Regions from separate parts of the Paenarthrobacter sp. NPDC089988 genome, predicted to be linked through region 3. Evidence: riboswitches for the same ligand, from Rfam matches in the RefSeq annotation. Region 3 holds a riboswitch; each other region holds the start of a gene.
What was found. A riboswitch is a leader RNA that binds a small molecule or an ion and turns the genes downstream of it on or off. The one in region 3 is predicted to bind S-adenosylmethionine.

Region 1 (4,273 bases), on a different contig from region 3:
TTCACGCCCCCGCACCAAGGACCGGCCGAGCCACGACGACGCCGTGATCGGCAGGATCATCACGGTGGACCGCGGCCGCTATACCGCCGTGGTTGGTGAGGACACCGACAATGAGCGGGTGGTCATTGCCGCACGGGCCCGCGAACTGCGCCGGAACCCGGTGGTCCCGGGTGATTTCGTGGCACTCGTGGGTGATGTTTCCGGTGGCCCGGATACCCTCGCACGGCTGGTCCGCGTCGAGGAACGCCGGACGCTCCTGCGCCGCAGTGCGGACGACACCGATCCGATCGAGCGCGTCGTGGTGGCCAACGCGGACCAATTGGTGGTGGTGGTGGCTGCAGCGAACCCGGAGCCCCGCACCGGCTTCATCGACCGCGCACTGGTAGCGGCCTACGACGCCGGCATCGAGCCGCTGCTCCTCGTCACCAAGGCGGACGTCAAGGATCCTGCCGAACTGCTGGCCACTTACCTCAGCCTCGATTTTCCGGTCATCATCAGCCGCACGGCGGATTCGCAGGCCTCCGGCATCGACGCGCGTTCAGATGACGGGCTCTCCGCCCGTTTGGACAGCGACGCCGTCTCCCGCCTGCGTTCCCACCTCGACGGCAAGGTAACCGTCATGCTGGGGCACTCGGGCGTCGGCAAGTCCACCATGGTCAATGCCCTCACAGGTGCCGAACGGGCAACCGGCGGGGTTAATGCCGTCACCGGGCGCGGACGCCACACCTCGTCCTCTGCCTTGGCCCTCAAACTGGCGGACGCTCCTTCCGGTAGTTGGATCATCGACACCCCGGGCATCCGTTCGTTCGGCCTTGCCCACGTGGATGCGGACCGCATCCTGCATTCCTTCCCCGACCTGGAGCCCGGCACGGAAGCCTGCGACCGCGGCTGCAAGCATGACGCAAGTGCAGTGAACTGTGGGCTGGACGAGTGGGTCAAGCAAGGCAACGCCGGCCCGTCCGGTGTTGCCCGGCTGGCTTCGCTCAGGCGACTGCTCGGTGCCGACCCCCGCCTGGAAGCCAAGGAAACCAAGGAATTGGGCACCGTCAACTGAGGGTCGGAGCCTCACCTCCCCCGGCGCGTGAACGATCCACGATAGTTTGGTGGCATGACCCAACCCGTTTCCAGCTACAACGATGACTTGCGATTGGCCCACGTCCTGGCCGATTCCGTGGACGCCCAGACCATGGACCGGTTCAAGGCCCTGGACCTGCAGATCGAAACCAAACCCGACCTGACGCCGGTCACGGATGCGGACAAGGCCGCAGAGGAAGCCATCCGCGGACAGTTGTCGCGTTCACGCCCCCGCGATGCCGTCCTCGGCGAGGAATTCGGGAGCAGCGGCCACGGTTCACGGCGCTGGGTCATCGACCCCATCGATGGCACCAAGAATTTTGTCAGGGGCGTCCCGGTGTGGGCAACCCTCATCGCCCTGATCGACGAAGGCGAACCCGTGGTTGGCGTGGTCAGCGCACCAGCCTTGGGCAAGCGCTGGTGGGCGGCCAAAAGCATGGGCGCCTACATGGGTCGCTCGTTGGCCTCGGCCACCCGACTGAAGGTTTCCAACGTTTCCACGCTCGCGGACGCGTCGATGTCCTACTCAAGCCTGTCCGGATGGAAGGAACGCGGCAACCTTGACGAGTTCCTCGGCCTCACCGAGGACATTTGGCGTACGCGCGCCTACGGGGACTTCTGGTCCTACTGCCTGGTGGCCGAAGGCGCCGTGGACATCGCCTGCGAACCCGAACTGAACCTCTATGACATGGCGGCGCTCGTGCCTATCGTCACGGAGGCCGGCGGCCGGTTCACCTCCCTGGAAGGCGAAGATGGCCCGTTCGGCGGCAACGCGCTGGCAACGAATTCGATCCTGCACTCCGAGGTCCTGAAACGCCTCAACCCGGGAATCGACGACCTCCTCTGAATTATCGACGGCGGAAGCCTCCCCTGGGAGGCGTCCGCCGCACTTTATTCGCCAAATCTGCCATTTCCGCATCCTGCGTAACAATGCGCTTAACAAAGTGGACGGCTTTGTGTCCGGCATGCAGGGTGCCTTAATGTCTTCTTACAGGTCACGAGTGCCAGCGCTAAACCCCGGTTTGCTGGCCGGCAACCCTCCATTCGCGGTGGGGTGCCCCGGGTGACGACCAGGCCGGTCCGGAACGGATACGGCAAGCGCGGATCCCCCGCAAGGGGGTCCCTCTTGAGTGAGGTCCCATGAGCACTGTTGCGTTCGATTCCACCGTCCTTCCCACAGTCACGCAGGAAGCCGCGGCCGGCAGGCCCCTTGCTGCCGTCACCGGCGCGGAACTGCAGGCACCACTGATCCAGGGCGGTCACGTCCGCTACGCCAACCTGGACTACGGCGCTTCCGCGCCGGCGTTGACCATCGTGTCCGCGTACCTGAATGAGGTCCTGCCGTACTACGCGAGCGTGCACCGCGGCGCCGGATTCGCTTCCCAAATCAGCACGTCGGTCTATGAAAACTCCCGCGACATCGTGCGCGACTTCGTAGGCGGCCGCCCGGATGACTCCGTCATCTTTACCCGTAACACCACCGACTCCCTGAACCTGCTGGCCGGCTGCCTTCCGCAGATCGACGGTACGCCAACCGGCGAAGTCCTGTACCTGGACATCGAACACCACGCCAACCTGCTGCCGTGGCAAGGCGTGCCCCACCGCAGCGTCGTCGCTGCCTCCACATTGGCGGCCACCGTCGCCAACCTGCGCCATGAGCTGAGCCAGGGCGGAGTTTCCCTGCTCGCCGTCACGGGGGCGTCCAACGTCACCGGTGAAATCCTTCCCATTGCGGAATTGGCTGCACTGGCCCACGAATTCGGTGCCCGCATCGTGGTGGACGCTGCCCAGCTCGCTCCGCACCGCCGGATCAACATCGCCGAAGCGGACGTGGACTACGTGGTCTTCTCCGGCCACAAGCTGTACGCTCCCTTTGGTGCCGGCGTAGTGGTAGGCCGCCCCGATTGGCTCGACGCCGGAACGCCGCACCTTGCCGGCGGTGGCGCAGTCCGTGAAGCCCGTCTGGACTCCGTCAGCTGGGCTACGGGTCCGGCCCGCCATGAAGGTGGATCCCCCAACGTCCTCGGTGCCGCCACCCTGGCCCGGGCCACGCAGGTCCTGGCCGGCCTTGACCAGCAGGCCTGGCACGACCACGAGGCCGCCATCCGCTCCTACCTTGTGGAGGGCCTGCAGTCCATCGACGGGGTCACCGTCCACCAGATCTTCAGCGATTCCACGGACACCATCGGCGTGGTCAACTTCTCGGTGGAGGGATTCGACGCCGGCCTCGTGGCCGCCTACCTGTCTGCGGAACACGGAGTGGGCCTTCGTGATGGCCGGTTCTGCGCACACCCGCTCCTCAAGCGCCTCGGACTGCCGTCCGGATCCCTGCGTGCCAGCTTCGGTGTGGGCTCCCGCCTGGAGGACGCTGCCCGGCTGCTCAAGGGCATCCAGGAGCTGAAGGGCACCGGGCTGGGCTGGGACTACGTGGTGGACGAGGGCCGCTGGGTTCCCGCGAACGACCACCGCAGCTATCCCGAATGGGCCCCCAACACTCCCGGTACCGCGGGCGCTGCTCCCTGCATCGTGGACTGACCGCACTTTGCCTGAACCGGCCAGCCCTGCCTTGCTGTAAATTCGTAGGGTATTTCCGGCGTTCGCGGTAAAGGAGTCTGTACAGAGCCATGCGGTCCCAAGGCCCTTCAAGCGGTTCGCATCCACCAGGCGGGCCCAAGCTGCACGCGGTCCGGCGCAATGAACTGGGGCAGAGCTTCCAGGATGGCGGCGAGCACTACCATTCGGTGCGTCCCGGCTACCCCGCAGACTCCGTGGATTGGCTTCTCCCTGCAGGCGCGCAGTCCGCAGCCGACATCGGCGCTGGTACGGGGAAATTCACGGCGCTGCTCGTAGACCGCGGCCTTGAGGTTGCCGCCGTCGATCCTTCCACGGACATGCTGGCGCAGCTGCGCCTGTCGTGCCCCCAAGTCCATGCGTTGGAGGGTACCGCCGAGGCGAGCGGACTGGCGGACTCAGCTTTCGACGTCGTCAGTGTTGCCCAAGCCTGGCATTGGTGCGATCCCGTCAAAGCCAGCACGGAACTCGCCCGGGTGCTCCGTCCGCATGGCGTCCTGGGCCTGATCTGGAACCAATTGGATACTTCCCTCCCATGGGTGCACCGCCTTTCACGCATCATGCATGCCGGCGACGTACACAAACCGGGTTTCCGGCCGGCCATCGGTGCGGAGTTCACCGGCTTGGA
Region 2 (4,273 bases), on a different contig from region 3:
GTCGTGGCCAGAAGGCCATCTCGTTCACAAGCGTAAGAGACGTGATCCATGCGCATGGCTTCATCTTGGCACTTTGTGATTCGGGTCTCAGCTAAGTCAAGCCTAACCAAGGTGGGATGTTATGGAAGGGCAATGGCGGGGGTCGTGGCGGGACGCCGGAATGACGCCCGAGGACCGAAAAATACTGTCTTCGTCACAAAGCTGTGCAATGCCGCGGAGCCTTCCTAGACTGGCCGCAGTTCCAAGCACCCACTGTCCACCGCAAACCCGTGCGCCACGAAGAGGAGAACGCAATGTCCCAAGGATGGTCTTTCGAAACCCGCCAGATCCACGCAGGCCAGGAACCCGATTCCGCCACCGGAGCCAGGTCGCTTCCGATCTACCAGACCACGTCCTTTGTGTTCCCCAGCGCCGAGAGCGCCGCCAACCGTTTCGCCCTGGCTGAGCTTGCCCCGATCTACACCCGCATTGGCAACCCCACCCAGGATGCCGTGGAGCAGCGGATCGCCAGCCTCGAGGGTGGCCTGGGCGCCCTGCTCCTCAGCTCCGGGCAGGCCGCGGAAACCTTCGCCATCCTCAACATCGCCGAGGCCGGCGACCATGTGGTGGCCAGCCCCAGTCTTTACGGCGGGACCTACAACCTGCTGGCCCACACCCTGAAGAAGTTCGGGATCTCCGTGACTTTCGTCGAGGACCCGGACAGCCTCGAGCAGTGGCGCAACGCCGTCCAGCCGAACACCAAGCTGTTCTTCGGCGAGGTGGTTTCCAACCCGCGCCAGGACGTCCTGGACATCGAGGGCATCGCGAAGGTGGCCCATGAAGCCGGCGTTCCGCTGATCGTGGACAACACGCTCTCGACGCCGTACCTTATCCGTCCCATCGAATGGGGCGCGGACATCGTGGTCCATTCGGCCACCAAGTACCTGGGCGGGCACGGCGCGGCGATTGCCGGCGTCATTGTGGACTCCGGAAACTTCGATTTCGGCAAGGATCCGGAACGCTTCCCCAATTTCAACACCCCGGACCCCAGCTACAACGGCCTGGTCTACGCCCGCGACCTTGGCAAGGACGGCGCTCTCGGCGCCAACCTTTCCTACATCCTGAAGGCCCGCGTCCAGTTGCTGCGCGACCTCGGCTCGGCGGTTTCGCCCTTCAATGCCTTCCTCATTGCCCAAGGCCTGGAAACCCTGAGCCTGCGCGTGGAGCGTCACGTCGCGAACGCCACCAAAGTGGCCGAATGGCTGGAAGCCCATGACGACGTCGAATCCGTCGCCTTTGCGGGGCTGCCGTCCAGCCCCTGGTTTGAGCGTGGCCGCAAGTATGGCCCCCGTGGTACCGGTGCGGTTGTCGCGTTCACCATCAGGGGCGGCGTGGAAGCGGGCAAGCGGTTCGTGGACGCCCTGGAACTGCACTCGCATGTGGCCAACATCGGCGATATCCGGTCCCTGGTGATTCACCCCGCGTCCACCACCCACAGCCAGCTGACCGTGGAGCAGCAGGCTGTAGCCGGCGTTACTCCGGGACTGGTCCGGCTCGCGGTGGGCATCGAGCACGTTGATGACATCATCGCCGACCTCGAATCCGGTTTCCGCGCAGCCAAGGGCGCCTGACGCCGGAACTGCTGTGACATGCGGTGGCGCTGCCCGGCTGTCGATTATTCGCCGGGCGGCGCCCCCGAGTGCTCTTTAATGAACGAAGATGCCCCAAACCGTCACACAGCTGTCACATTCTTCGCCAGAACGGCTGTGTTCTTCCTAGACTCTTACGTATTAGGTCATGAGTGCCAGTGACAGCCCCGGCTTGCTGGCCGGCAACCCTCCTCCGCGGTGGGGTGCCCCGGGTGAGGACCTGGCCTGCCGCACGAAAGGCGGTGGGCAAGCGCGAGGTTAGGTGTCAAAGGAATGACCATTACTGCTACAGCCCTTCCCACATCCGAGGAAGCAGACGGAACCGTCAAGTTTGCCCACGTGGGCCCGCTGGAACTCGAAGCCGGCGGTTTCCTTCCCGATGTTGTGCTGGCCTACGAAACATGGGGCCAACTGAACGCCGATGCCTCGAACGCCGTGCTGGTGGAGCATGCCCTGACCGGTAGCACCCACGTTGCCCGTGGTGCCACGGACGAGGATGGCTGGTGGGAACAACTGGTTGGGCCCGGCGCCACGATCGATACCAACCGGTTCTTCGTCATCTCCATCAACATCGTGGGTGGTTGCTACGGCAGCACGGGGCCCTCCTCGGCCGCGCCCGATGGACGGCCGTGGGGTTCCCGCTTCCCGCTGGTCACCCTGCGTGACACTACCGAGGCCGAGTCCCGCCTCGCGGACGCCTTGGGAATCCGTGCCTGGCACTCCGTCCTGGGCGGTTCCATGGGAGGTGCCCGTGCGCTCGAATGGGCCGTCACGTTCCCGGACAGGGTCAAGCGTTGTGCGGTGGTGTCCGTGGGTGCCTACAGCACCGCGGAACAGATCGCCTTCGCCCAGTCGCAGACGCTCGCCATCCGCCAGGACCCCAACTTCAACGACGGCGACTACTACCAGGGTGCCGCGCCCGAGGCCGGCCTCGCCCTGGCCCGGAGGATCGCCCACATCACCTACCGTTCGGCCCTGGAACTGGATGTCCGTTTCGGCCGCGAAGCGCAGCACCAGGAAACTCCGCTCGCCGCCGCCATCCTGGGGAAGCGTGGTCGCTACCAGGTGGAAAGCTACCTCGACCACCAGGGGACCAAGCTGGTGCGCCGCTTCGACGCCAACAGCTACATCGCCATCACCGAGGCCCTCATGAGCCACGATGTCACCCGGGGGCGCGGCTCTTTGGAGGAAGCGCTGGAGCGCACCACGGCCGAGTTCTTCATCGCAGCGGTGGACACGGACCGGCTGTACTTCCCGGCGCAGTCCCGCGAACTTGCGGCGGCGCTGCCGGGTGACGTTCCGGTGCATGTTATCGAGGCACCGATCGGCCACGACGGCTTCCTCACGGAGATCGGGCAGCTCTCGGCGCAGTTGCGGGAGTCCTTCTTCGCCTAGGCCGGGCACTGGGCCGGCTGTCCAACGGGCATTGCCGTCAGGCCAGCCGGGCTTCCATGCCCAGGAACCTGCCGTACCGGTCCACTTCCGCCTCGAGGGCCCGCTGGACGGCGGGCGTGGCGGGCTGGTTCATCCGCACGTCGAGTTCGCAGGTGTTGCCGGCGAATCCGTGCCGCCACCAGCCGGCCAGCCTGCCATCCAGCAGGACTACGTGCATGGGGCCGCCGTTTTCCGGGAAGTAGGGTGCCACGCCGCCGAGGTAGTGCCGGGACTGGGAGTAGCCCATGACGTACTCGTCGTAGCACTGGATGAGGTCCACCCGGGGGAGTGCCGCGTCCGGACCTGAGCCAGCCTCCGGACCTGCGCCAGCCGCCCGGGACGGTTCCATGCCGGTAACATCCTCCGCTGCCAGGTAGAAGTCCAGCCCGTCGATCCCGAGTGCGGCCAGGGACCCCGGGGACACGTCGTATGCTACGTCCAGGCCGCGCTTCACGTCCTTCATTGTCAGGCCGGACCACGCCGAGCAATCCTTGACAGTGGCCGGGCCACGGCTGGTGAAGTACCGCAAGGCCAACTGGCCCAGCGCCTGGTCCCGTCCATCGGCGTCCAAAGCGTCAGGTCCAGGCTTAGGTACCCGTTCCCCGAACAGCGCGTACGTCTGCTTGAGGGTACCCCCGGAGGAACGGACGGGCGTTCCGCTGACCAGGATCCGGCTGATCTCTGCGTGCATGAGGTGGTACACGAAGCCAAGTCCCTTGCCCGGGAAGCCCGCTTCCTCCAGGACCGCGGAGAGTTCCTCGCGTGTCTTGTGCGCCCCGCCGGACACCGCCCCGGCCAGGATGATTCCGCTGCGGGCGGCTGAGGCTTCGTCCACTCCGGTCTGCCGGTACATTCCCTTGTTTCCCTGGTGCAACCGGTCTGCGGACAACGCCATCAGCCAGCCGAGATCGTCCCGGTGCACAAAATGCCAGGTGGGTCTGAGGATGTGGGTCCGCAGGATGGTGCCGTCCGCCACGAGTTCCTCCACGTCCGCAGCGGAAGCTTCGGGTGTCCGTTGCGCCAGCGACCACCTCGCGTAGGGAAACTCCTGGGCCTGGACGGCGAGGAGGTTCTTGAGCGCATCGGGGGCACCCTCCGCGAAAGGGGCCCGGAGTTGCTGACGGCGCAGCCGGAGCCGCACAACGTCATCGGGCTGCAGTGCACCCACGCTAGCCGCGCGGCAATCCGGTGACGTTGGGCCCGAAGACGGG
Region 3 (4,273 bases):
GATGAGATCGTCCACGTCCTCAAGGCCTACGGACAACCGGACCACACCATCGCTCAACCCGATCGCTGCGCGACCCTCCGGTCCCATGGCGCGGTGCGTGGTGGTGGCCGGGTGGGTGATGAGGGACTTGGAGTCGCCCAGGTTGTTGGAGATGTCGATGACGCCCAGCCCGTCCAGGAGCGCGAATGCAGCTTCCTTGGCTGTGCGGCCACCGGACGGAGAGAGCTCGAACGTGAGCACGGTTCCGCCGGCCTTCATCTGCTTGGTGGCGAGCTCGTACTGCGGGTGCGACTTCAGCAGCGGGTACTTGACCCAGCTGATGGCCGGCTGCTGCTCAAGCCACTCGGCGATCTTCAGCGCGGAAGCCGAGCTGTGGTTCACGCGCAGGCCGATGGTCTCCAGGCCCTTGGTGAGCACCCACGCGTTGAACGAGGAAAGGGAAGGCCCGGTGTGGCGCATGAGCTGCTTGACGGGGCCGTCGATGTATTCCTTGGTGCCCAGGATCGCCCCGCCCATGACGCGCCCCTGGCCGTCGATGTGTTTGGTGCCGGAGTAGACGATAACGTCCGCGCCCAGGTCGCCGCAGCGCTGCAACAGGGGAGTGGCGAAGACATTGTCGACGACGACAGTCGCCCCCGCGGCATGGGCCAGTTCGCTGACGGCCGCGATGTCCACGATCTCCTGCATCGGGTTGGACGGGGATTCGAAGAAGACGGCGGTTGTGGGTTCAGAGAGCGCAGCGCGCCACTGGTCCAGGTCCGGACCGTCCACGAAGACGGTCTCCACACCCCAGCGTGGCAGGATCTCGTTGAGGATCACAAAGCAGGAGCCGAACAGCGAGCGGGCGGCAACCACACGGTCGCCGGCACCCAGCAGGGCACCCAGGGCCGTGAAGACCGCGGACATGCCGGACGCCGTCGCAAAGCAAGCTTCGGTGCCTTCGAGGAGGCGCAAACGCTCCTGGAAGGTGGCCACGGTCGGGTTGCCGTAGCGCGAGTAGACGAAGCGCTCGTCTTCGCCCGTGAAGGCGCGTTCGGCGGCCGCGGCGGATTCGTACACGAAGCCGGAGTTCAGGAAAACCGGCTCTGCGGTTTCCTGGAAGTTGGTACGGTCAAGGCCACCGCGGACGGCCTGGGTGTCTGGGCTCCAGCCGGCGGCGTCAGGATTGAAAGTCACTTTTAGTCGTTCCCCAGGTTCGTAGGCAGGCCACGGTTCTTCCAGCCGTTCACGGTTCGTTCGCCGTAACGGTCGGGTTCGCCTTCGAAGCCTTCAAGGACGTTGTAGGCAGTGAAACCGGCCTGGGTGGCGGCGATCGCGGCTGAGATGGAGCGCTGGCCCGAGCGGCAGATGAAAACGAGCTCCACGCCGTCGCCCTCTGGGGCCTGCTGCAGCAGGTCCTCGAGGAACCGCGAGTTCGGGATGCCACCGGCGAGGTTCCACTGGATGAACAAGGGATCGTTTTCCGTGGCCTTGGTGTCCGGGATGCCGATGTGGGCCCATTCGCCCTCGGTGCGCACGTCCACCAGGATGGCGCCGTCTTCAAGTTTTGCCCATGCGTCCTGCGGGGTCAGGTCACCTGCGTAGCTCATGCGTGGCCCTCGAATGCTTCCTCGTCCTCGTAGTTGTCCAACTCGTCCACGGCGCTCGCCACGGCCGCGTCCGCACTGGCCACTGCAGCGGGCAAAATGACGGCCTGTGCAACGATCACGTCAGTGCCATTGAACGTCGCTGCGGGATTTCCGTGCAGGACGTAGCCCTCAGCCAGGGCATTGCTGATCCGTTCGCAGAATTCACGGGTGTCGGGGCCTGTGATCAGGCGGTACGAGAGTTTTTCTTCAGTAGTTTCAGGCATTCGTGGTGCTCCTCAGTCACGCTTGCAGTTCGAAGTGTCGAATACGCCGAGTAGTCACCTGAGGCACCCCGCCGCGGGAGAGGGTTGCCGACCAGCAAGTCAGGGCTTAACGCTGGTGCTCATTACTCAAGAAAAACGTAACATCCACAGCCATGGCCCCGCATTTGGTGACGATGCCGCCGTCGTCATGTTGCGTAACCGGCGTGGCTCACCCGCTCCGCAGCGAGCGGACCGCAGCGCCGATGGTGGGAAAGAAATGGTCCGGTGTGAACCGCGCCGCAGAGCCGAGGCGCAGGAGTTTGTCCTTGACCGGTCCCTTGAGTTCGGCGAAGACCAGGTTGACGCCCTTCACCGCAAGCCACTCATCCAAGGTGACAAGGTCATCCAAGGCGGTGGTATCAATCCCGGTGATGGGTTCGGACGCCAGGACAACGTGGGTGATGCCTTGGGGTGCGTCGCCGAGTTCCTCCCGGACGAAAGTTGCCAGTACCTGGCCGTTTCCAAAGAAAAGGGGAGCATCGAAGCGAAGGATGAGGAGTCCCGGAATCCGCTGGCCTTCGGGGTGCCGGTCGAGGTCGTGGTAGCCGGGAAGGCCTTTCTCGGCACCGAGCTCCACGCGGTACGGATCCCACGCCCGGCGGACGAAGTCCAGCAACGCCAACGCGATCGCAACCACTATGCCCTGCAGGACGCCCAGCGTCAGGACGCCCAGGAACGCAGCGAGCATCACCACGGACTCACTGCGGCTTAGGACAAGCAGCCGCTTGACTCCGGAGGGATCCGCGAGTGCTATGGCGGCCGCTATGACGACGGCGGCGAGCGTCGCCGAGGGCAGGTATTGGGTGACTCCCGGGGCCAGGAGCATAAAGGCCAGTACCAACACCGAGCCCACCACCCCGGTCATCTGGGACTTGGCGCCGGCATCCACGGCTACCGGGGTCCTGGATGAACTTCCGGAAATGGGAAAGCCGCCCAGCAGCCCGGTGGCAGCATTGGCCGCTCCGAGTGCTGCCATCTCCCTGTTGCCGGACACCCGCTTGCCCTCCTTGGCTGCGAGCGACTGTGACAGGACGCCGGTGTCCGCAAAAGCCATGAGGGCAATGCCTGCCGCCGCCGGCAGCAGCATAAGGACGTCGGCCCATTCAAGGCCCACCAGCGCGGGCGCCGGCACTCCCTGCGGCAGGACCCCGGCCACCTTTACGGCACCACCCAGGCCCAGCACAGCCGTAGCCACGCATGAGCCCACAACGGCGAACAAGACCCCTGGCACCTTCCACTTCATGAGCTTCGGGATCCAAATGAGCGCCAGCGAACCAACCCCCAGCAGCAGTGCGGGGACGTTGACACCTCCGGTGACTACCGCGGAGGTGACCTGTGCCAGCTTCTGCCAGATGTCGCCGTCGGCCTCTATCCCCAGGAAAGCCGGCAGCTGCGAGAGGGCCACCAGCAGCGCGATCCCGTTCAGGTACCCCAGCCGGATGGGCTTGGAGAGCAGGCCGGTGATGGTCCCCAGTTTCACTGCGGAGCCGGCCAACATGATGGCTCCCACCAGCAACGCCAGAAGTCCCGCCAGAGCCACGGATCTTTCGCTGCTCCCGGCCGCCAAAGGGATCACCGCCGCTGCGATAAGGGGCGCCAGGGCGGAGTCGGGCCCGAGGACCATGATGCGGGAAGGACCCACGACGGCGTACACGAGGAGGGGAACGACGGTTGCATAGAGCCCGGTGACAGGCGGCAGCCCGGCTGCCTGCGCATACGCCATGCCCGCGGGGACCAACAGCGCGAACAGGGCCGCGCCCGCCACGATATCGTGGCGGATCCATTCGCGTTTGTAGCCCTTGTGGGCCCGGAAACCACCGAGCCGCTTCATGGCTGAGTGCACGTTGGCCGAGGCGCCCATACACAGATCATTCCGGACGGGGCGTGCCGGGGGAAGGCCGGGGAGGGCCCCAAAATGTGACGCCGCGGGAGCATAATTGACGCAGTACGACCCCCTGTAACTTCGCATGAAATCAGGTCGCGGTGAACGGACACAGCAGTTCTACACTCAAGCCCATGCTGCATTTTGGATGGTTCGTGGGCCACGGATTCGGAGTCCAGGGCTGGGGGACTCCCGGCTACGGCCTGGGCTACGACTGGAAGAAACCCGCGCTGTACCAGGAGGCTGTGAGGGCGTTTGAGCGATCCGGGCTGGACCTGTTCATCATCGAGGATTCCCTCACCGTCCCGGATACGTACGGCGGCACGGCTGAGGTGTCCTTGGCCCACGCGTCCTTCGCGCCGAAGCACGACCCCCTGGCCCTGGTCCCGTACCTGCTCTCTGCTACGGAGCATTTGGGCATAGTCCCCACTGTCAGCGCGTCCTTCTACCCTCCCTTCACCGCTGCCCGCCTCCTGGCTACGCTCCAGCACTTCTCCGAA

Region 1: another riboswitch for S-adenosylmethionine. It lies ahead of ACIPV6_RS05190 (aminotransferase class V-fold PLP-dependent enzyme); the one in region 3 lies ahead of ACIPV6_RS12600 (DUF1737 domain-containing protein).
Region 2: another riboswitch for S-adenosylmethionine. It lies ahead of ACIPV6_RS13760 (homoserine O-acetyltransferase); the one in region 3 lies ahead of ACIPV6_RS12600 (DUF1737 domain-containing protein).

The regions. Positions count from the first base shown of each region.
Region 1 covers NZ_JBIVGD010000002.1:413,136-417,408, reverse strand. The annotation lists gene ACIPV6_RS05200 (ribosome small subunit-dependent GTPase A) at 1-1,054, shown strand, start outside; gene hisN (histidinol-phosphatase) at 1,109-1,921, shown strand; SAM riboswitch class IV at 2,068-2,181, shown strand; gene ACIPV6_RS05190 (aminotransferase class V-fold PLP-dependent enzyme) at 2,215-3,609, shown strand; gene ACIPV6_RS05185 (class I SAM-dependent methyltransferase) at 3,699-4,273, shown strand, end outside.
Region 2 covers NZ_JBIVGD010000010.1:170,292-174,564, reverse strand. The annotation lists gene ACIPV6_RS13770 (VOC family protein) at 1-56, opposite strand, end outside; gene ACIPV6_RS13765 (bifunctional o-acetylhomoserine/o-acetylserine sulfhydrylase) at 270-1,610, shown strand; SAM riboswitch class IV at 1,773-1,887, shown strand; gene ACIPV6_RS13760 (homoserine O-acetyltransferase) at 1,902-3,023, shown strand; gene ACIPV6_RS13755 (winged helix DNA-binding domain-containing protein) at 3,061-4,221, opposite strand; gene ACIPV6_RS13750 (SGNH/GDSL hydrolase family protein) at 4,232-4,273, opposite strand, start outside.
Region 3 covers NZ_JBIVGD010000009.1:126,513-130,785, reverse strand. The annotation lists gene ACIPV6_RS12610 (O-succinylhomoserine sulfhydrylase) at 1-1,176, opposite strand, end outside; gene ACIPV6_RS12605 (rhodanese-like domain-containing protein) at 1,179-1,589, opposite strand; gene ACIPV6_RS12600 (DUF1737 domain-containing protein) at 1,586-1,852, opposite strand; SAM riboswitch class IV at 1,866-1,979, opposite strand; gene ACIPV6_RS12595 (SulP family inorganic anion transporter) at 2,061-3,752, opposite strand; gene ACIPV6_RS12590 (NtaA/DmoA family FMN-dependent monooxygenase) at 3,875-4,273, shown strand, end outside.